One region of the Brevibacterium oceani genome, then DNA from elsewhere that is predicted to be linked to it. Evidence: riboswitches for the same ligand, from Rfam matches in the RefSeq annotation. Region 1 holds a riboswitch; each other region holds the start of a gene.
The links. A riboswitch is a leader RNA that binds a small molecule or an ion and turns the genes downstream of it on or off. The one in region 1 is predicted to bind thiamine pyrophosphate.
Positions count from the first base shown of each region.

Region 2: linked by a shared signal. The riboswitch ahead of J9314_RS05585 (ECF transporter S component) and the one ahead of thiM (hydroxyethylthiazole kinase) in region 1 are both predicted to bind thiamine pyrophosphate.
Region 3: linked by a shared signal. The riboswitch ahead of thiO (glycine oxidase ThiO) and the one ahead of thiM (hydroxyethylthiazole kinase) in region 1 are both predicted to bind thiamine pyrophosphate.
Region 4: linked by a shared signal. The riboswitch ahead of thiC (phosphomethylpyrimidine synthase ThiC) and the one ahead of thiM (hydroxyethylthiazole kinase) in region 1 are both predicted to bind thiamine pyrophosphate.

Region 1 is NZ_CP072846.1:3,163,155-3,168,514, forward strand. Features, by position in the region: gene thiD (bifunctional hydroxymethylpyrimidine kinase/phosphomethylpyrimidine kinase) at 1-869, opposite strand, end outside; gene thiE (thiamine phosphate synthase) at 866-1,666, opposite strand; gene thiM (hydroxyethylthiazole kinase) at 1,663-2,577, opposite strand; TPP riboswitch at 2,565-2,698, opposite strand; gene J9314_RS14070 (sugar ABC transporter permease) at 2,878-4,089, opposite strand; gene J9314_RS14075 (ATP-binding cassette domain-containing protein) at 4,086-4,910, opposite strand; gene J9314_RS14080 (substrate-binding domain-containing protein) at 5,061-5,360, opposite strand, start outside.
Region 2 is NZ_CP072846.1:1,294,690-1,300,049, forward strand. Features, by position in the region: gene J9314_RS05575 (energy-coupling factor transporter transmembrane component T family protein) at 1-378, opposite strand, end outside; gene J9314_RS05580 (ABC transporter ATP-binding protein) at 371-2,014, opposite strand; gene J9314_RS05585 (ECF transporter S component) at 2,014-2,643, opposite strand; TPP riboswitch at 2,665-2,773, opposite strand; gene J9314_RS05590 (universal stress protein) at 2,820-3,782, opposite strand; gene J9314_RS05595 (DUF4916 domain-containing protein) at 3,922-4,461, opposite strand; gene J9314_RS05600 (MmgE/PrpD family protein) at 4,658-5,360, shown strand, end outside.
Region 3 is NZ_CP072846.1:1,762,721-1,768,080, forward strand. Features, by position in the region: gene moeB (molybdopterin-synthase adenylyltransferase MoeB) at 1-10, opposite strand, end outside; gene J9314_RS07750 (thiazole synthase) at 7-774, opposite strand; gene thiS (sulfur carrier protein ThiS) at 776-1,033, opposite strand; gene thiO (glycine oxidase ThiO) at 1,030-2,229, opposite strand; TPP riboswitch at 2,219-2,322, opposite strand; gene thiE (thiamine phosphate synthase) at 2,334-3,017, shown strand; gene J9314_RS07770 (ketopantoate reductase family protein) at 3,014-4,003, shown strand; gene J9314_RS07775 (DedA family protein) at 3,957-5,225, opposite strand.
Region 4 is NZ_CP072846.1:585,032-590,391, reverse strand. Features, by position in the region: gene J9314_RS02635 (M18 family aminopeptidase) at 1-1,082, shown strand, start outside; TPP riboswitch at 1,416-1,524, shown strand; gene thiC (phosphomethylpyrimidine synthase ThiC) at 1,520-3,415, shown strand; gene J9314_RS02625 (TetR/AcrR family transcriptional regulator) at 3,726-4,199, shown strand; gene J9314_RS02620 (thioesterase family protein) at 4,114-4,527, shown strand; gene J9314_RS02615 (amidohydrolase family protein) at 4,637-5,360, shown strand, end outside.

The DNA.
Region 1 (5,360 bases):
CAGGCGGGTCGGCCGCGGACGATGTCGACCTGGTGGTCGACGGGTCCGTGCGCTCCCTCGGGATCGAGGCTGACCTGCCAGTCAGCGGCCGATTTCAGGGCCCTGGCGAGGTAGTCGAGGGCATTGCCGACGGCCTCGCCGAGGAGGTCCGGCCCGATCGCTGTACGTTCGCGGCCGAGGACGGCCACCTCGGCGGTGATCGCGGCCGAGAGGGTGCACCCGGTTCCGTGTGTGTTCGCAGTCGCCACGCGGGGGTGGGTGAACTCGCGGATCTGTCCGTCGCGGGTGGCGAGGATGTCGAGCACGTCCCCGTCGCTGCCGTGCCCGCCCTTGAGCAGGACGGCACCCGGACCACGCTCGAGGAGGCGAAGCGCCTGGTCACGCATCTGTTCGGAGGTCTGCGCCTCGGGTTCGTCGTCGGAGAGGAGCAGTGCCGCCTCGGGGAGGTTGGGGGTGATGAGGTCGGCCACGGGCAGCAGGTGGGTACGGACCGCGTCGACGGCGTCGGCCTCGAGGAGACGGTGTCCGGAGGTCGCGACCATCACCGGATCGACGGTGTAGAATCCGAGCCTGCCCTCGGCGGCGCGGGCGACGACGAGCTCGACGAGGGACCGAGTGCCGAGCATCCCGGACTTCGTGGCGTCGATAGGCATGTCGGTCAGCACCGAGTCGAACTGGTCGGCGACGAAGTCATCGTCGATCGGGTAGACCCGGGACACCCCGTGCGTGTTCTGCGCGACGAGGGCGGTGATCACGGTCGTGGCCAGGGTCTTCCGGGCGGTGAAGGTCTTGAGGTCGGCGTGGATGCCGGCGCCGCCGCTGGGGTCGGTGCCGGCGATGGACAGGGTGATCGGCGGGCGCGTGCTCATGCTTGGTGCCCGCCCGATCCGTCAGTCCATGAGGATGCGTCAGTCCATGAGGATGCGTCACTTCCCGTGGCCGACTCATCACCGTCGGCGAAGGCTGCGAGCAGCGCTTCGGCCGCGGCGGTCGGATCGTCGGCCGTGCAGATCGCCGAGACCACGCAGATCCCGATGAGTCCGCGTCCGCGCAGCTCAGGGGCTCGATCGAGGCTGATCCCGCCGATCGCGACCGCCGGGATCCCGGCCTCGGTGACGAGTTCGCCGAGGCGGTCGGGTCCGATTCCCTCGGGTGCGTCGGCCTTCGTGGTGGTGTCGAAGACCGGTCCGATGCCGACGAGGTCGACGACGCCGGAGTCGCGGGCCGCGGCGAATTCGGTGCTGTTCGCGGCCGAGAGACCGATGAGCGGTGCCTCGCCCAAGGCGGCGCGCACCTCGGCGACGGTGGCATCAGTTTGGCCGACGTGGATGTGGATGTCCTCGCCTTCGTCGATGAGGCGGCGGGCCACCTCGACGCGGTCGTTGAGGACGACCGGCACGGTGCGGTCGGTGCCGCGGGTGGCGGTGTCGACGGCGGCGATGACCTGGCGGGTGAGCGAGTAGAAGTCCCCGTCGTCGATGTCCTTGTCGCGGACCTGGACGATGCCGACTCCCCCGGCGACGGCGGCCTGCACGGTCTCGGCGACGGTGCGGCCGGCCGCTTTGCACTGGGCGGAGTCCGTGACGAGGTAGAGGCGGGTGTCGATGCCGGCGAAGCGGTCGGTGGCGTGCACGCTGTCGGCGATGTGCGCGGATCCGGCGGTCATGCTTGGACGCTTTCGCCGGCATCGAGCACGCTGAGGCTCACCCGCGCCTGCGCGAGCTGGTCGCCGGTGACCGCATGGAGCGCGTCGAGGAAGTTCACCGAGTAGCTGCCCGGCCCCTTCGCCCCGTCGGCGGCGAGTTCCCCGGCGACCGCGAAGTGGGCGTGCGCGGCGACCACGGCTTCGAACCTCGCCGAGGCGGCTCCACCGTCGGCGGTGTGCTCGCCTGCGTCGACGGCCGAGGCGTCGGCATCAGGATCGGCCAGTCCGCTGCGGGCGGCGGCGAGGTAGGCGCCGGTGACGGCACCGAGGGAGCAGCCGGTGCCGATGACCAGCGGCATGAACTCGCAGCCTCCGTCGATGCGGGCGACGTGGTCGGTGCCGTCGATGTGGGCGACGACGGCGTCGGTGGGTCCGGAGACCGCGACGATCGCGCCGGTCTTTCGCGACAGTTGAGCCGCGGCGGGAAGGACGGCGTCGACCTCGTCGGTGGAGTCGACTCCGCGTCCGCCGAGGCCGACTCCGGCCAGTGCGGCGATCTCGGAGGCGTTGCCGCGGATGGCTGTCGGGTGGTCGGCGGCGGCGCGGCGGATGCGCGAGGTGCGGAAGTCGACGGCGCCGACGCTGACGGGGTCGAGGACCCAGGGTTTGCCGGCGGCGTTCGCGACGTCGATGGCGGCGTCGGCGGCAAGCAGCTGATGGTTCGAGGCGGTGCCGAAGTTGATGAGGATTCCGCTCGCGATGCCGGCAAATTGTCCGGCGTCGGCCTCGTGGTCGAGCATCGCCGGGGAGGCACCCACGGCCAGGAGCACGTTCGCGCTGAATTGCTGCACGACAGTATTCGTGATGCATTGGATGAGCGGGTTGGACGCACGCAGTCGTGCGTTGGCAGAACGCAGGTCGAAGTCAACCATGACGATCCCTTCGCTAGTATGGCCCAGATCAGGTTCGATGGGTGTTCTCTCAGCCTCGGTGTCCTCCATGCGCAGCTCTTCGGCGCGAACGGATCCTCATGAGGCACCCCATGTCATTGGCTCCGACTGTATCAGCCCGGCCGAGGCACGGCGACCACGCGCCTCGCGCTTCCTCCCAGTTGACCTATTGTCCTGAGGCCACTTCGCCGACCGCTCAAGTCAGCGACGCTGTACCGCGCTATGCGGTGAGCGGTCGGCGGCAACTTGAGCGGTCGGCAAACGGCAGACGACAGTGACCACCTATCCCCGGCCGACGTACCTCTGGCCGCGGCGGCTGAGCGCGTCGATGACGACGGCGGTGAGCAGGACGAGCGCGGTGATGATCTGCTGCGCATCGGAGTTGAAGCCGATGAGGTAGAGACCGTTGTTGATGGCACCGACGACCAGTGCACCGAGCACTGCCGCCCACGCGGTTCCACGACCTCCGAAGAGTGAGGTGCCGCCGATGACGGCCGCGGCGATCGCATTGAGCAGGTCCTGCGTGCTCACCAGCGTCGATCCCGCATTCGTCGTCACGCCGGTCTTGATGAAACCGAACAGTGCGGCCAGGACTCCGGCGGCCATGAACACGCTGATGCGCACCCAGGTCACACGGATGCCTGCTCGCCGGGCCGCCTCGACCTTGCCGCCGACGGCGTAGATCGAGCGGCCGTAGCGGGTCTTACGCAGCACGAGGTCGATGACGATGGCGATGACGATCATGAGGAAGAACGGCATCGCCAGCCCGAAGTCCTGGTTGACGAGGATGAGGAACCCGAACACGATCGCAGCCAGCAGCACGATGCGCACGATCACCGAGGTCCAGCTCGGTGCATCCAGCCCTTCGCGGTGCCGACGCAGCTTCGAATAGATGATGCCGGCGCCGAAGCCGATGATCGCGATCGCACCGAACACGTACGCCCAGATAGCCGGGAAGTAGAAGCTGGCGAAATCGAAAGCGAAGGTGTCGGACATCGACAGGTTCTTCTGCGTGCCCAGGGTCGTCAGCGTCAGACCGGTGAACGCGAGGAGACCGGCCAAGGTGACGACGAACGCCGGAATGCCGACGACGGCGAAGAACCAGCCCTGGATCGCACCGACGACCAGCCCGAGCAGCAGCATGATGATCAGAGCAAGCGCCGGCGGCACACCTTGCCGGACGACGAGCACACCGAGCAGCGAGGCGGCCAATCCACCCAGCTGCGCCAGCGACAGGTCGATCTCACCGAGCAGCAGGATGAGGTTGATGCCCAGCGCCAGGATCGCGAGGAACGCCACCTGGGTGGAGAGGTTGACGAGGTTGGCCGGAGAGATGAAGTTGGAATCGGCCGATTGGAAGACGATGACGATGACGACAAGAGCGAGGATGACCGGGAACGACCCGAGCTGGCCCTCTTTGACGCGGCGGACGAACGTACCGACGAGTCCTTCGGAAGAGATCCTCTCGTCAGTGATGAAGGAATTGCGGGTCATCGACGTTCACCCCTCCGTGCCGCGCGCTTGGTCACGACGTTGTCACTGGCTCCCGTGATCGCGGCCACGAGCACATCTGTGCGTTCGTCACCAGGGAAGTCACCGGCGTCCTTGCCCAGGCGCAGCACGTGCACCCGATCGCACACGGCCTGCACGTCGGCCATGTTGTGGCTGACGAGCAGCACTCCCAGGTCGCGTTCCTTCAGCCTCTCGATGAGGTTGAGCACCTCGGCCGTCTGTGCCACACCGAGGGCGGCAGTCGGCTCGTCGAGCATGACCAGGGAGGGTTCGCCCAGCAGCGAGCGAGCGATCGCGACCGTCTGGCGTTGTCCGCCCGACAGCGCCGCGATCGGGACCCGCACACTCGGGATCTTTGCCGACAGGCTGCGCAGCAGCTCCCAGGATTTGGCTTCCATGTCCACCTCGTCGAGCACGCCTCCGCGGGTCTTCTCGTGCCCGAGGAAGAGGTTGGCGACGACGTCGAGGTTCTCGCACAGGGAGAGGTCCTGGAACACGGTGGCCACTCCGGCCTTCTGCGCGTCCTTCGGTGAGGAGAATCTCTGTGCCGCACCATTGATCTGAAGTTCGCCTTCGTCGGCGGCGTGGACTCCGGCGATGACCTTGATCAGCGTTGATTTGCCGGCGCCGTTGTCGCCGACGAGGCCGACGACCTCGCCGCGGCCGACGGTGAGATTGATGTCGGTGAGGGCCTGCACAGCCCCGAAGCGTTTGTTGATTCCGCGCAGTTCGAGCACGGTGTCATTGCCGCCGCCCGGTGCCCGCGAAGCAGCGGGTGCGGGGTCGGGTGTCTCAGATGTCATCTGTTCCTACTTGTCACTGTCGATGGTCCGACTCTGGGTGGTTCCGGCTGCCGGCACCTTGACGGGTGCCGGCCGCCGGGACGGTCATGTCGTCTCTGCAGCGCTGCTGAGCCTGTTCAGATGCAGAACGGGCTCAGCTGCAGCGCCGGATCATTTCACTCCGGCGTCCTTGCAGAGCTTCTCGACGCTTCCGGAGCAGATGTCGTCGGCCTTGATCTGATCGCCGACGATGTCCTTGATGTTGTCCTTGGTCACGACCTTGGCCTCGACGAAGTCCGTCGGGGTGTCCTTGTAAGTCGTTCCCGCATCGACGTCCTCTCCGCCTGCGAGAGCGACTGCGGCCTTCGCCGCGAACTCGGCCTGCGGCGGGATCGACTTGTAGATCGTGGCGAACTGATCACCCTTGAGGATGTTCTGCAGTCCGTCGACCTCGGCGTCCTGACCGGTCAC
Region 2 (5,360 bases), 1.9 Mb from region 1:
GATCGCCGCGGCCGCCTCCAAAGACGCGGTTGTCATCAGGATCGGACCGAGGTCGACGACGACGGCACCGGTCTTCTCCGCGAGGATCGCCGTGCCCCACGCCGCGAGCAGAGCACCGGCAGGCAGGAACCACAGCCGCCGCAGCGCTGCCCGCAGGTCGAGCCCCGAAGCGGGAAGACCGAGGAGCGTGAACGCGAGGACGACACCGGCAGAGACGAGATCGATGCTCAGCAGCGCCCCGATCATGAGCACGAGAGCCACGACGATCTTCGTCAGCGGATTGCACCGCACCACCGCCGTCGACCTCACCACGGGAATGAGCTGACCGGGATCGTGGACAGGGGCGGCCGCCTCGGCGGTGGCGTTTCTGTCACTCAACGCGCTCACCTCGCACCTCGTCGTGCGCGTCGGGCCGACGAGCAGACCGATCGACCGACGATCCTGTAGACGAATCGGCCGACGCCCCCTCAGGCGCCCCCTCGGTTCCACCGAGGGCGAACCGGCGGGCTCCGATCGCGTCGAGAAAACCGTGATCGTGGCTGACCGCGACCACCGCCGACCCGACGGCCAGCGCGTCGAGGAAGAGTTCGACGAGGCCGGCCCAGGTCAGCGCGTCCTGGCCGAAGGTCGGTTCGTCGACGATGAGAACTGCCGGGCGCGGGGCGAGCATCGCCGCGACCGAGAGCCGACGCTTCTCCCCACCGGAGAGGCTCTGCGGATGCGCTTCGGCGAGGTCGCCGAGGCCGAGGACCTCGAGCAGTTCGGTCACCCGGGACTCGACGGCCTCGGTCGACCAACCGGCCAGCCTGGGGCCGAGCGCGAGTTCGGCGGCCACGCTCGCGGTGAGGAACTGATGCGCGGGCTCCTGGAAGACGATCCCGATCCGCGGAGCAAGGAAGGCGGAGGGCCACCGGTACGGGCGGGCATGCTTCGCGCTCCCGCGCAGCCCCGCCTCGGCGAGGACCTCACCAGTGAACTCAGGGATGAGGCCGGCAAGCGTGAGCGCGGTCGTCGACTTCCCGGCACCATTGGGGCCGACGATTCCGATGGCCTCGCCGGCGCGGATGTCGAGATCGATGCCGGCGGCCGCCGGTACTTTCGCGCCGGGCCGGGCGACGCCGAGGTCGCGCGCCCTCAGCAGCACCTCGCCCTGCATCCGTGGGCCCGTCCGTGCGTCGGTCCGCACGCCCGCATCTGGCCCGGATTCGGAACCCGAGTGAGCAGGGGAGTCGGGGCGGGGCGCCCGACCGGCGCTTCGTAACTCAGCGGCCTCGGGATCCTCGGGCACCCAGATACCGCACTCGCGCAGCACCTCGGCGAGTTCCGGATCCCCGAAGACCTCGCCGGGTGCCCCCTGCGCCACCACGCCCTCGCGCCCGAGGACGATGACAGTGTCGACATGCTCGAGCCACAGCCCGACGCGGTGTTCGACGACGATCATCGTCGCCGAGGTGGCGGCCCGGACGGCGAGGATCGCATCCCTCACGCCCGGGGCGGAGTCCGGATCGATGTTCGCCGTCGGTTCGTCGAGGACAATGACCTCGGGCGACATCGCATGGATGCCGGCCAGGGCGAGGCGCTGCTTCTGCCCGCCGGACAGAGCCGCGGTGGGATGATCCTCACGGAGGTCGAGGCCCAGGGCCGACAGCGAGGCCGGAATCCGAGCCTCGATGTCGTCGACAGGCACGCCGAGGTTCTCCATCCCGAACGCGACATCGTCGCCCACCCGGGAGAAGATCACCTGAGAATCGGGATCCTGGAGCACGAGCCCGGTGTCGCCTCGGCGCGGGTCGGGGGAGCGGTCGCCGATGAGGAGCTCGCCCGTGGCCTCACCGGATTCGCTCGGCAGGACCCCGGCGATCGCGTGGAGCAGGGTCGTCTTTCCGGCTCCGGACGGTCCGAGGAGCAGCACCGTCGAACCAGCCGCGATGTCGAGGTCGAGGGGGCCGACGGCGGGAGCGTCACGGTCGGCATGCGTCCACGAATACCCGCGCGCCGTGATCGGCAGCGCCATCAGCGCAGACGGCCGGAGGCGAACGAACTCAGCGCCCCGGTCTTCGCGATCGCCCGATAGGCGTACCAGGCGCCGATGCCGGAGATGACGAGACCGGAGACGATCGCGCACACCGCGTAGGCGGCCTGGAAGCCGAACTGCCATTCGGCGTTGTACATGATGTTCTCGCTCACCGCCATGAACGCCGCCGCCAGCACCCCCGACAGCGAGGTGACCCACAGGGTGAACCGCTTGTAGCCGAAGGCGGCGAAGACGAGTTCGGCGCCGAGGCCCTGCAGGAATCCCGACAGCAGCACGGTGGCTCCGAAGTGGGAGCCGAGGACGGCCTCGACGATGGCGGCGATGAGCTCGCACAGCAGGGCAGCGCCGGGTTTGCGGATGATCGCCCCAGCCAGAGGACCGGCGAGGACCCACAGTCCGGCGATGAGGCCGATCGAAGGCGGGAACGCCTGGAATGCGAGCTCGAGGACCTTCCAGCTCAGCGCCAACACCCAGAACACCAACCCGACGGCGATGCCGAGCACGGCGGTGGTGACGTAGTCGACGACTCGCCACGACTTCGTCTTCGGGGCCAGTGTGTGGACCGGCGCCGTGGACGTCGTGGATTCGGGCGTGGTGGTTTTCGGCATTGCGCCTCCTCATGCAAGGAGGGGTGAAGAGTCTCGACTTCCTTCGGCGGTGCTAACCGCATCAGGTTCGAGGGTCTGCAGCATCTTCTGCACTCTCAGCGCCCCTGACGGCGCTCCCCTGTCGTAGCCACCACTGTACAACAGGGGAGCGCCCATGCGGAGGTGCCGACTCTCGATCAGCTGGGAACCACCATCACCGGCCCCTCGGCGTGATCGAGGACCCCGCGCGAGACCGAACCGAGCAGTGCGCTCTTGATGCGACCGCGACCGCGAGTGCCCAGGACCAGCAGCTGTGCGCGTCCGCTGGCAGAGGCGAGTACCTCTTTGGGATCGCCCACCGGCACCGAGGTGGTCACCGGCAGGTCCGGGAACTGCTCACCGAGGCCGGCCGCCTCCTTCTCCAGCCCGGCCGCGACTTCCCTCTGTCGCCGTCCCGTGACCTCCGAGCTCAGTTCGAGCTCGGGGTACCAGTAGAGCCATTCCTCTCCCGCGGGCAGCACTGCAACGACCTCGAGGGCGGCCCCACGGACGGCAGCCTCTGCGGCTGCTGTGACCATCGCGACCCGCCCGGTGTCCGAGCCGTCGACGGCGACGACCACGGGCCCATCGGCGGCATCGATGGCCGTGGCGTGATGCGGGACGACGATGGTCGGGCAATGTGCATGCGCGGGAAGGGCGGTGGACACCGAACCGAGGACGCGCCCCATGAAGCCGCCGCGACCGCGGGCGCCGACGACGGCGATCTCGGCCGACGAGCTGAAGGTGACGAGCACCCCGGCAGCATCGCCGGGAGCCGTGCGGAAGCTCTTCGCACCCGGGTGATCACGGACGAGTTCGACCGCCTCGGCGAGGATCTCCTCCGCAGCTCTCTTCGCTCGCTCGTCTTCGGGTTCGCTGGGGATGGAGGCCATGTTCGGATAGATCATCGTCGGCAGCGCATACGCGGTGACGATGGTCAGTGGGATGGACCGGCGGTGTGCTTCGGCGGCGCCGACGCGGACGGCCTGGGCAGCGAGTTCGGAGCCGTCGAATCCGACGAGGACCCCGAGCTCGCGGTTGAGTCCGGACTCGCTCGGACGGGCTTCGCCCGGATGTGTTTCGGTGGGACGCGCTTCGGTCTGGCGGGACTGGGGAGACATCGCAAACCTCTCGATCGGGGCCTGGCCAACCCTGAACGCCGACGACGGCCCCGACATGCGGTATCGTCCGCGTCACCTCCAGTCTACCAACGCAATTCTACGCATTGTAGAAAAACCTGTGGAGGTGGAACCCTGCGTCTCAGATCGGGAAGCCGAGGTGGGTGAGTGCGGCCTTGAGGATGAACTCCTGGCCGTGGCACAGCTCGCTCGTGATGTCGGCGCGCAGGGTCTCCTCGGGGGTCAGCCAGTCGAGGCTGAGCGCATCGGCGCGCGGTGTGCATTCGCCGCGGACCTCGAGGATGAAGCACATGGAGATCGCGTGCTGCCTCGGATCGTGCAGCAGGGACGAGCCTTCGGTGGGGAAGTACTCGGCGATGTGGAACGGCGAGATCGCCGGCGGGATAACCGGCAGCGCCATTGGGCCGAGGTCGTTCTCCGCGTGACGCATGAGAGCCGAGCGGATCGTCTCGTGGAAGCGGATGCGTCCACCGACGACCTCCCTGCCGAGCGTCCCTTCGTCGAGGCTGCGCAGCAGCAGGCCGATGCGCTCGACGTTGCCCGATTCGCCCACCCGCACGGGAATCGCATTGACATAGGGGATCGGCATGCGTCTGCGCACGCGGGCGAACTCCTCGTCGTCGAACCAGTTCTCGTCGAAGTCCAGGGCAGTGCGAGTCATGCAGTCATCGTCCCACATCGTGGGCGCGGGCAGAAGTGCCGCACGACCCATGTTGGTGAACCAGCGCACACGTCGGGTAAAATATCTTGATGTCGAGATAAATTTCCGACCGGCAGGGACCCGCCCACGTGACGTGGCCTACAGTTGTGTCAGCACTTTCCGACCAGAACCGGTCAAGGACTATGAAGGGGTATCCATGATCAATCATGAAGTCCGCACTCATAAGAGCTCAGAGAACCTGGCTCGAGAAGATCAGCTCGCCTGGAAGATCGCAGAAGTCGCCTCCGATCCGACTCCCGTGGACGCCGATGTCACCGAGATGGTCATCAACCGGGTCATCGACAACGCGTCCGTCGCAGCCGCCTCGGTGCGCCGTTCGGCCCCGATGCACGCCCGCGAGCAGGCGCAGACCCACCCCTTCACCCCGGGTGCTGCCATCTTCGGTCTGCAGCTGACCGATCGCTTCTCCCCGGAATGGGCAGCCTGGGCCAACGGCGTCGCCGTGCGCGAGCTCGACTTCCATGACACGTTCCTCGCCGCCGAATACTCCCACCCCGGCGACAACATCCCTCCGGTCCTCGCCGTCGCCCAGCACAAGGGCATCTCGGGCAAGGACCTCATCAACGGTGTGGCCACGGGCTATGAGATCCAGGTCGACCTCGTCAAGGGCATGTGCCTGCACGAGCACAAGATCGATCACGTCGCCCACCTCGGCCCCTCGGCCGCTGCCGGCATCGGCGCCATGCTGCACCTGCCCACCGAGGTCACCTTCCAGGCCATCCAGCAGGCCCTGCACGTGACGACCGCGACCCGCCAGTCGCGCAAGGGCGAGATCTCGTCCTGGAAGGCCCACGCTCCTGCCTTCGCCGGCAAGATGGCCGTCGAGGCCGTCGACCGGG
Region 3 (5,360 bases), 1.4 Mb from region 1:
CGCCGGTCACTGCGCTGCGACCATTCCGTCGAAGGTCGACGATGCCAGGGCCAGAGACCGCTTCGGGATCCGACCCGCACCCGCGGCCAGATGCCCGGATTCCACGGCCAGAGCCATCGCCCGCGCCATCGCTGTCGCATCGTGGGCACGGGTCACGGCCGAAGCCAGCAGGACGGCGCTGCAGCCGAGCTCCATGGCCAGGGCGGCATCGGAAGCCGTGCCGACACCCGCATCGAGGATGATCGGCACTCCCGCCCGGCTGACGATGGTCTCGATGTTGTGCGGGTTGAGTATGCCCAGGCCGCTGCCGATCGGGGCGCCGGCCGGCATCACCGCCGCCACGCCCGCGTCCTCGAGTCGTTTGGCCATGGCCGGGTCGTCATTCGTGTACGCAAAGACAGTGAACCCGTCGAGGACGAGTTCCTCGGCGGCGCGGAAGAGTTCGACCGGATCGGGCAGCAGAGTGTCTTCGTCGGCGATGACCTCGAGCTTCACCCAGTTCGTCTCGAGCGCCTCTCGCGCCAGCCGCGCGGTGAGCACGGCATCCCGAGCGGTATAGCACCCGGCCGTGTTGGGCAGGATGCGGATCCCCAGGCGCTGCAGCAGGGTGAACACCGACTCACGGGACGCCGCGTCGAAGCGACGCATCGCCACCGTCGTCAGTTCGGTGCCCGAGGCCAGCAGCGCGTCTTCGAGGATGCTCAGCGAGCTCGCCCCACCCGTGCCCATGACCAGGCGTGAGTTGAGGTCCACACCATCGATCGTCCAGGTCATGTCAGCCTCCCTGCACAGCGGTGACGATGTCGACGGTGTGCCCGTCGGCCAATGCGAAATCGGCCCAGCGGCCGCGGCGGACGACCTCTCCGTCGACGGCCACGGCGATGCCCAGGCGGCCCCCGTCGGCCGGTGTTCCGTCGGCACGGAGGTCGCGTCCGGTGGTCACCGCGACGAGGTCGAGCACCGAGGCTGGTCCTCCCAGTTCTCGTTCCTCGCCGTTGACGACGATGGTCGGTGCGTGGGCAGTGTCGGTCATAGTGTGCTCCTGTGCAGGGGCGTTGGGTGGAGGACGGATGAGACAGCGGACGATCCGTCAGCGGACGGTTCGGCAGAGTGCTGGTCGGCAGAGAACCGCCCAGGGGAGACGGAATCGAGTGCTCCCGCGGGCAGCCAGTCGGGGGTGAGTCCCACGGCCAGTTCGGCACCGAGCCGTCCGCCGAGTGGGGCCAGCAGGATGCCGTGCCGGAAGTACCCGGTGCTGACGAGGCAGCCGTCATCGATGCGACCGACGATGGGCAGGTCATCGGGCGAACCGGGGCGGGCACGCGTGGTGATGTCGGTGATCTCGCAGTCGAGGATGCCGGGGACGAGGCGCTGACCGTCCTGGAGGAGCCGGTGGACGGCTCCGGCATCGGTGCCTTCCCGACCGTCCTCCCGGGAACTCGCCCCGAGCACGAGCTCCCCGTCCTCGCGGGCGACGATGTAGACCGGCCGGCCGTTGACGAGTCCGCGGACCGTGCCGTGCAGCAGAGGTGTGAGTGCGGCCGGCGATCGCAGACGCAGAACATCACCCCACACCTTCCGCAGCGGCAGAGACGGCATCCCGGTGATCGAGTCCGCCTCGGCGCCGGCGGTGATGATGACCTGATCGGCTGTGAGTTCGTCGCCGCCGGAGAACCCGACGCCCACGGTGATTCCGTCTCGACGGATGAGCCGGGTGACCTGTCGGCGGACGGTCGTGGCCGACACGACGGACAGCAGGGCGGCCGTCACCCGTCGGGGGTCGATGGACTGGTCGTCGGGGATGCGCACGGCACCGGCCACCGACGGTGACAGTGTCGGTTCGAGCTCCCTGGCGCGGGACCCGGTGATGAGTTCGGTGGTGAAACCGGCGGCGGTCTGCGCGGTGCGCAGCTCGCGCAGAGCCTGCAGATCGGCACGATCCCCGGCACACACCAGGGTCCCCGAGTCCGTGAGCCCGAGATCGGCACCCGCGGCGCTCGCCACCTCAGCGGCGAACGACGGATACATCTGCGCCGACGCGCGCATCAGCGGGTACAGGGGAGACTGACCCCAGACCACCTCGGCGGCGGGGGCGAGCATCCCCGCAGCGGCATGCGTGGCTCCCTGCCCGGGAACGGGATCGATGATGGTGACACCGGCACCGAGGCGGCGCAGATGCCACGCTGTCGACAGGCCGATGATTCCGGCGCCCACGACGATGACATGCATGGATTCTCCCTCCGGCGGCATGATCCGCATCAGGTCTGACGGTCGGCTCTTACGCCCTCTCAGCCTCGTTGGGAGGCTCCCGCGAACTCCTCTACTCTATGACCATGACCTCCGATATTCCACCGCACCCTTCAGGCTCCGAATCGAGAAGAGCCTGGCGGGACGCCCGGTTGGCCGAAGCGCGCCTGTACCTGTGCACCGACGCCAGGACCGCCCAAGGCGATCTGCCCGAGTTCCTCGACGCCGCATATGCCGGGGGAGTCGACATCATCCAGCTGCGCGACAAGACCCTCGAAGCCAGGGCCGAGATCACAGCCCTCGAAGTGCTCAAGGCCACCGCGGCCCGGCACGGGAAGCTCTTCTCGGTCAACGACCGTGCCGACATCGCCCTGCTGACCGGCGCCGACGTCTTCCACGTCGGACAAGGCGACCTCACCAGCGCTCAGGCGCGCGCCGTCCTCGGACCCGACGTCATCCTCGGTCGCTCCACCCATTCGCACGAGCAGGCGCTCGCCGCCGACGCGGACCCGGAGACCGACTACTTCTGCGTCGGCCCCGTGTGGGAGACGCCGACGAAACCCGGCCGCGCTGCCGTCGGCACGGGCCTGCTCGGCACGGTGGCCGCCACGGCGCGCACCCCATGGTTCGCCATCGGCGGCATCGCCGTCGGGTCGCGCCTCGACGAGATCCGTCAGGCGGGCGCCACGCGCACCGTGGTGGTGCGTGCGATAACCTCGGCTGGCGATCCCGCTGCGGCCGCACGGGAACTCAAGGAGGAATTGGGATGAGTGAGATCATCGAGGGCAGCACCGGCACGGGTGCGGACGAACAGGGCGCGAACGAGCTGGCCTCGCGCAGGCCGAGCATCCTCATCGCCGGGGCCGGAGCCACGGGTGGGGCATTCGGCTCCTATCTGCTCGAAGCCGGTCGCGATGTGACGTTCCTGCTGCGGGAGGCGAAGGCGCAGCGGATCCGCGCCGAGGGTCTGCGTTTCGTCTCACCGGGCAACGACCGGACGAACACCGTCGAGGTCGTCACCGCCTCAGAGCTCGCCGAGGGTGCGCGCACCTACGACCTCGTGCTTGTGGCGGTCAAGGCGGGCGGCCTCGAGTCTGTCCTCACCGACATCCGTCCTGCCGTCGGAGAGGGGACGAGGATCATCCCGTTCCTCAATGGGATGGCCCAGATCGATCGGCTGCAGGCCGACTACCCCGGGCAGGTGCTCGGCGGACTCGTCAAAATCGTCGGCACCATCGACGGCGATGCGGTCCACCAGCTCACGGACATGGCCGTGATGACGATCGGCGACCTCAGCGAGGGAGAGGTCCCCACCGACGTCGCCGCCGTCCTCGACGTGCCCGGTTTCCGACTCCAGGTCATCGACGACATCACGGACGGGCTGTGGGAGAAGTGGATCTTCATCGCCGCCGCCGGAGTCGTCACCTGCCTGTTCCGGGCTCCGGTCGGAGCGATCATGTCAGCCGGCGGTCACGATCATGTGCTGCGCATCATCGACGAACTCGAGGCGGTCGCCGCAGCAGCCGGTCACGCGGTATCCGAGAAGTCCCATGCCGCCACCGTCTCGATGCTCACCGGCGAGGGCTCGTCATTCACCTCGTCCCTCTACCGGGACGTCACTGCCGGTCTGCCCAGCGAAGCCGAGCACATCCTCGGTGATCTGTCGCGCAAGGCCCGGGACCTGGGAGTGGACACTCCGCTGCTCGATCTCACGCTTGTGCAGCTGCGGGCCGGAGAAGCGCTGCGGCGTCCCTGACCTCAGCAGTGCCGGTGCGCAGCATCGCCAGGTACGGTTCGCTGGGCTGAGTGTGCTCGACCTCGCCCGAACCGTGAGCGGCGGTGAAGGTGACCATGGGCACGCCGTCGACGTCGTCGACGACGAGCAGCGTCTCGTAGCCGCCGGGGCCGACGGAATGCGAGGCACCGACGGGCAGGTCGAAGACGAGGGTCTCCAGCGGGCCGCCGGGTGACGGTCGGCGGTGCATCTCCTGCGCCGCGACATCGGCGAACTGTTCGGCACTGATGAGATACGCCTTCGCCGGGGTCGGCCCGGTCAAGGTGTGGTCGTAGAAGGCCATCCCACCTCCCCACACCTTCGACTCACCGGCGAAGTAGATGCGGCCGGGCAGTTCGACTCCGGCCTCCTCACCGGGCAGGGTCCCGTCCCTGGCACCCGGATAGGTCACATGCGCACCCGGTGGCCGACCGCCCTGCAGGTAGCAGGCGAGGCGATCGCGGGCCATGTTCGATCCGTAGCTGACATACCAGACATGCGTATTCGACATCGTCTCCATGATGCCATTTCGGTTCCGGGGCGCGTCGACCCGGGCCGTGGACCGGCGCGCCCTGACCTGTCGGACCGCGACCCGTCGAGTTCCGCTGCGACGGAGACGTCGGAACACTTCTCCCGCGGCAGCGGTGGACAGCGCGATGCCGATGCCGACGGCGACGCCGAGCAGCGGCTGATCGTCGAACGCCGTGCCGCCGAACAGGCCGATCCCCGTCGAATAGAGGGCCCAGGCCAGACTTCCGAGTCCGTCCCAGAGGAGAAAGCCGCGCAGGGAGAAACCGAGCATCCCCGAACCGACAGTGGTGACGGTCCGACCCCCGGGGATGAATCGACCGGCGATGAGGGCAGAGCAACCCCGGCGAGCGAAGACGGACCGGGCGGACTCGACGATCCCCGAGGCGTGCTTGGACAGCCGCACTCGCCGCAGTCGTATCCGTTGCATTCGCGATCGGACGAAGCGACCGACCAGGTGAGCGGCCAGGTCCCCGACCATAGCCCCGATTGCGGCGGCGAGCACGAGACCGGCCGGATAAGGCACCCCGGAAGCGGCGAAGGCGGCAGCGCTGATGAGCAGCGTCTCCGAAGGGACGACGGGCACCAGAGAATCGAGGCTCGCGGCGACGGCAATGAGCAGGTAGACCCACGGCGAGGTGAGGACGGTGGAGAGCAGCTCGAATGCGAGATCCATACTCATCCACGCTAGGGACTTCGCCGAGGTGGGGGTATGCGGTCGAGCGCACGACGCTGACGAACGACCGGGGACACCTCTGCGGAAAACCGGAAGTGGAGTCTGCGGTCTGACCCCTGTGAGCCCGGGTGGCGC
Region 4 (5,360 bases), 1.7 Mb from region 1:
CGACCACCGCCGAGGCTGTCCCAGGGTTCCGCGTCTTCGGTTCCCACACGGATTCCCCCGCCTTCAAACTCAAACCCGGCGAGGAGTACATCGCCGAGGGCGTGCGCCAGGTCGGCGTCGAGATCTACGGCGGACCGCTGCTGAACTCGTGGCTCGACCGCGAGCTCGCCTTCGCCGGCCGCCTCAGCCTCGCCGACGGTCGTGTCGTGCTCGCCCGCACCGGCCCGATCGCCAGGATCCCGCAGCTGGCCATCCACCTCGACCGACAGGTCAATGATGGTCTGACCTTGGACAAGCAGCGCCACACCGCACCGGTGATCGGCCTGGCCGACCTCGCCGAGGCCGATGTCATAGACCTCCTCGCCGCCTCCGCCGAGGTGGGCCCTGAGTCGGTCGTCGGACACGACGTCTACACGATCCCGGCCCAGGAGCCTGGCCGTTTCGGTGCACGTGAGGAGTTCTTCGCCTCGCCGAGGTTGGACAACCTCCTGTCCGTCCACGCCGGTGTCAGCGCGTTGGCCGAGGTCGATGCCGATGGTCTCGATGCGATCGCCCTGTTCGCCGCCTTCGATCACGAGGAGATCGGGTCGAACTCGCGGTCGGGTGCGTGCGGACCTTTCCTCGCCGACGTCACCGAACGCATCATCGCCTCCCTGCTGCCGAACTCGACGCGCAGCGACTACCTCGCCGCTCTTGCTGCTTCGGTGTGCGTGTCCTCGGACGCCGGGCATGCCGCCCACCCGAACTATCCGGAACGGCACGATCCGCATGTCCGCCCCCGCCTCGGCGGTGGCCCGCTGCTCAAACTCAATGCTCAGCAGCGCTACGCCACGGATGCCGTGGGCACGGCGGTGTGGTCGCGGGCGTGCGCAGCGGCCGGGGTCGACTACCAGGACTTCGTGTCGAACAATGCGATGCCGTGCGGGTCGACGATCGGCCCGCTCACGGCGACCAGGCTGGGCATGACGACCGTCGACGTGGGGCCGGCCCTGTACTCGATGCATTCGGCCCGCGAGATGGTCGCGGTCTCCGACGTCGTCGCCCTCGGCGCAGTCGCGAAGACGTTCCTCCAGGGAGCCTGACCACGCGCCTGGCCAGGCCTGCCCCACCGCTTCGGCACGCCCGCCCCACGCGCGTCGTTCAAGATGCAGCACTTCTGTCGATCGGCCCACGAACCGAAGTGTGCGCGCCCGCTTGATCGAGGCTCATGCGGCGTCGTTCAAGGCGCAGCGCGGATATGTGCCTTCTCATCGAACTCGCCACCGCCGTTCAAGGCGAAGCGCTTCTGTCGAACGGTGCGAGGCTCCACAAGTGCGCTCCGCCTTGAACGAGCGGCGCGGGCCGAACGAACTGCTCGAGCTGCCCCGCCCATTCCGCCGCGCTTGTCCTCATCACAGCAGTCGTGATACGAATTGCACGACCCCACGGGAGCCCACTGCAAGGGCTGAGATCGGACTGGATCGTCCGAGACCGTAGAACCTGATCCGGTTGATACCGGCGTAGGAAGTGAGGACTGCAGATGACTGCATTCACCCCTGAAACAACTGCCCCTGCCACGACTTCGCGCAACGCGTCCGACCCACAGGCAGACCCCACCTTGCACAATGCATCCGCGCCGCTCGATGGCCCAGCAGCCTCCGACAACACCGCTGCGGAATCCGAGGCCCGCGAAACGTTCACCCTCGAGCAGTATTCGACGCATTCTCCGGCGTGGCTCGAGGACGCCGAGCACGACATCCGCGTGCCCGTCACCCGCATCGAACTCGAGGACTCCAACGGACGGGCCAACGACCCCGTCGAGGTCTACCGCACCGTCGGTCCGGGCAGCGTCCCCGAGGAGGGACTGCCGGCACTGCGGTTTCCGTGGATCGACTCCCGCCTCGACAGCGAAACCTACGAAGCCCGCGGCCACCTCATCGCCGATGACGGACGTGCTGCCGTCCGCCGAGGTGCGCCCTCGCAGCAGTGGAAGGGTCGAAAACCGGTTCCTCGCCGTGCCAAGCAGGGGCGGACGGTCACCCAAATGCACTACGCCCGCCAGGGCGTCATCACCCCGGAGATGCGCTTCGTCGCCTTGCGCGAGCAGTGCGATGTCGAGCTCGTCCGCTCGGAGCTCGCCGCCGGCCGTGCGATCATCCCGAACAACATCAACCATCCCGAGTCCGAACCGATGATCATCGGCAAGGCCTTCCTCGTCAAGATCAACGCGAACATCGGCAATTCCGCGGTCACCAGCTCCATCGCCGAGGAGGTGCAGAAGCTGCGATGGGCCGCAAAGTGGGGCGCCGACACCCTCATGGACCTCTCGACCGGAAACGACATCCACACCACCCGGGAGTGGATCATCCGCAACTCCCCCATCCCCATCGGCACGGTCCCGATCTACCAGGCTCTGGAGAAGGTCGACGGTGATGCGAACGCGCTGACCTGGGAGATCTACCGAGACACCGTCATCGAGCAGTGCGAGCAGGGCGTGGACTACATGACCGTCCATGCCGGTGTGCTGCTGCGCTACGTGCCCCTCACGGCCGATCGGGTCACCGGAATGGTCTCCCGCGGCGGATCGATCATGGCCGGCTGGTGCTTGGCGCACCACGAAGAGAACTTCCTCTACACCCACTTCGATGAGCTGTGCGAGATCTTCGCCCGCTACGACGTCGCGTTCTCACTCGGCGACGGGCTGCGGCCGGGCTCGATCGCCGATGCCAACGACGCCGCCCAGTTCGCCGAGCTCGACACCCTCGCCGAACTCACCGAACGCGCGTGGGCTCACGACGTCCAGGTCATGGTCGAGGGGCCAGGACACATTCCGCTCCACCTGGTCCGCGAGAACGTCGAACGACAGCAGGAGCTCTGCCACGGGGCGCCGTTCTACACCTTGGGTCCGCTGGTGACCGACATCGCGCCCGGCTACGATCACATCACCTCGGCGATCGGGGCGACCGAGATCGCCCGCTACGGCACGGCGATGCTCTGTTATGTCACCCCGAAGGAGCACCTCGGCCTGCCCGACCGCGACGACGTCAAGACCGGGGTCATCACCTATAAGATCGCCGCTCATGCCGCGGATGTGGCAAAAGGCCACCCGGGCGCGACGGCCAGGGACGATGCGCTGTCGAAGGCACGGTTCGAGTTCCGGTGGCGCGATCAGTTCGCCCTCGGCCTCGACCCGGAGACCGCCGAGGCGTTCCACGACGAGACGCTGCCCGCGGAACCGGCGAAGACCGCGCACTTCTGTTCGATGTGTGGGCCGAAGTTCTGCTCGATGCGCATTTCTCAGGACATCCGAGACACCTACGGCAGCGCCGAGGCGCAGGCGGCCTTGGCGGGGATGCAGCAGAAGAGCCGCGAGTTCCTCGCCTCGGGCGGCAAGGTCTACCTCCCCGAACCGACGATCGGCCCAGACGAGGGCTGAGCGCGAGATCTGCCCACCTCGTTCAAGGCGTGGCGCGGATATGGACCGCTCCCTCGGACTCGCGGCTCCTTCCCAACGTCGTTCAAGGCGCAGCGCATCTGTCGACCGGTGCACGAATCGACAACCGCGCTGCGCCTTGAACGAGCGACAGACAGGAGAATACTGCGCACCTCATCGCACCTCGGCACTGCACCGCACCTCGTCGCTTCGCCGCACCTGGTCGACGCACCGCACCTTGTCGCCGCATCTCCCCCATCACCACACCTCGTACGGCTTGACCGCAGAATTTACAGACTTGTAAGTTCAAAGCGTGGACCTGTCCCCATCGGGCGAGCGCATTCTTCAGACCGCCACTGCCCTCTTCTACGCCGAAGGTGTCAACGCCATCGGTGTCGACCGCATCGTCGCGGAGTCTGGGGTGTCGAAGCCGACGCTCTACGCGCAGTTCGGGTCGAAGTCGGGGCTCATCGCCGAGGTGCTGCGACGCCGGCGTGAGACGTCTGAGTCCGGCATCGCCGAGGTTCTCGCAACCTCGGCTAGCTCCCCCGGCGGTCGCGTGTTCGCCCTGTTCGATTGGTTCGTCGAGGATCATGCCAAACCGGGCTTCCGCGGGTGCCGTCACACACTCGACGTCCACCTCACCAGCCGCTTCACCAGCCACAACGCCCGCCAGAACATCACCAAGCCAAGGAGACTCGATGACCGAAGCACTCGCCGCCGGACTCACGCACCGCATGGAGTACACCGTCCCGCCGGAGAGGACCGTTCCGCACATCCTCCCTGAGGCACCCGGGTTCGCCGAGATGCCCGACGTCCTCGCCACCGGTTATATGGTCGCCATCATCGAATGGGCATGCGTCGAATCGATCAAGGACCACCTCGGCGAGGATGATCTCACCCTGGGCACCCACGTCGACCTCACCCATCAGGCCCCCACGGTTCCGGGGTCGATGGTGACGATCGATGTCACCGTGACGCACGCGGATCGCCGCAGCCTCGAATTCGCTGTCGAAGCCCGCGACGAGCATGCCGTCATCAGCGTCGGCACGCACAAGCGCGGCATCGTCAGCCGGTCACGCTTCGATGAGCGCATCGCCGCGCAAGCCGGCTGACACAGAGCTGACGCAGACCGCCTCGGGCGAGTACGAGCACACGCCTCCACCAGGACGGTACGCTTCACCGCCTGCCGACTCCACCCACACCAACAGAAAGCACCCACCGATGACCACTCCCGCGCACCAGCCGATCTTCGACTCTCACCTGCACATCATCGATCCGAGCCATCCGCTCATCGAGAACAACGGCTTCATGCCCGATCCCTTCACGGTCGCCGACTACCAGGCTCGCATCGACGGCCTCGGCATCGCCGGCGGCGCCGTGGTCTCGGGATCGTTCCAGGGCTTCGATCAGGGCTACCTCGCCGAGGCCCTGCAGGCGCTGGGTTCGAGCTATGTCGGAGTCACCCAGCTGCCCCCGGAGACCAGCGACGGCGTCATCAGGTCGCTCGACGAGGCCGGGGTCAAGGCGCTGCGCTTCAACGTCGCCCGCGGTGGGTCCGCCACCCTCGACGACCTCGACCGCTTCGCCCGTCGGGTCCATGACCTCGTCGGCTGGCACTCCGAGCTCTACATCGACGCGCGCACGATCGATGAAGACCTCAGCGCGAAGATCGCCGCGTTGCCGGCGGTGAGCATCGATCACCTCGGCATGCATGCCGACGGACTGCTCAACCTCCTGCCGCTCGTCGAACAGGGGGTCAAGGTCAAGGCCACCGGGTTCGGACGGGTGGAGCTCGACCCCGCCGAGGTGGTCCGGCGCATCGTCGACACCGACCCGAGTGCGCTCATGGTCGGCACCGACCTGCCGTCGACCCGGGCGAGGCGGCCTTTCGCCGACTCCGACTTCGAGATGATCCGCGAGGCTCTCACCCCTGACGAAGCCGACG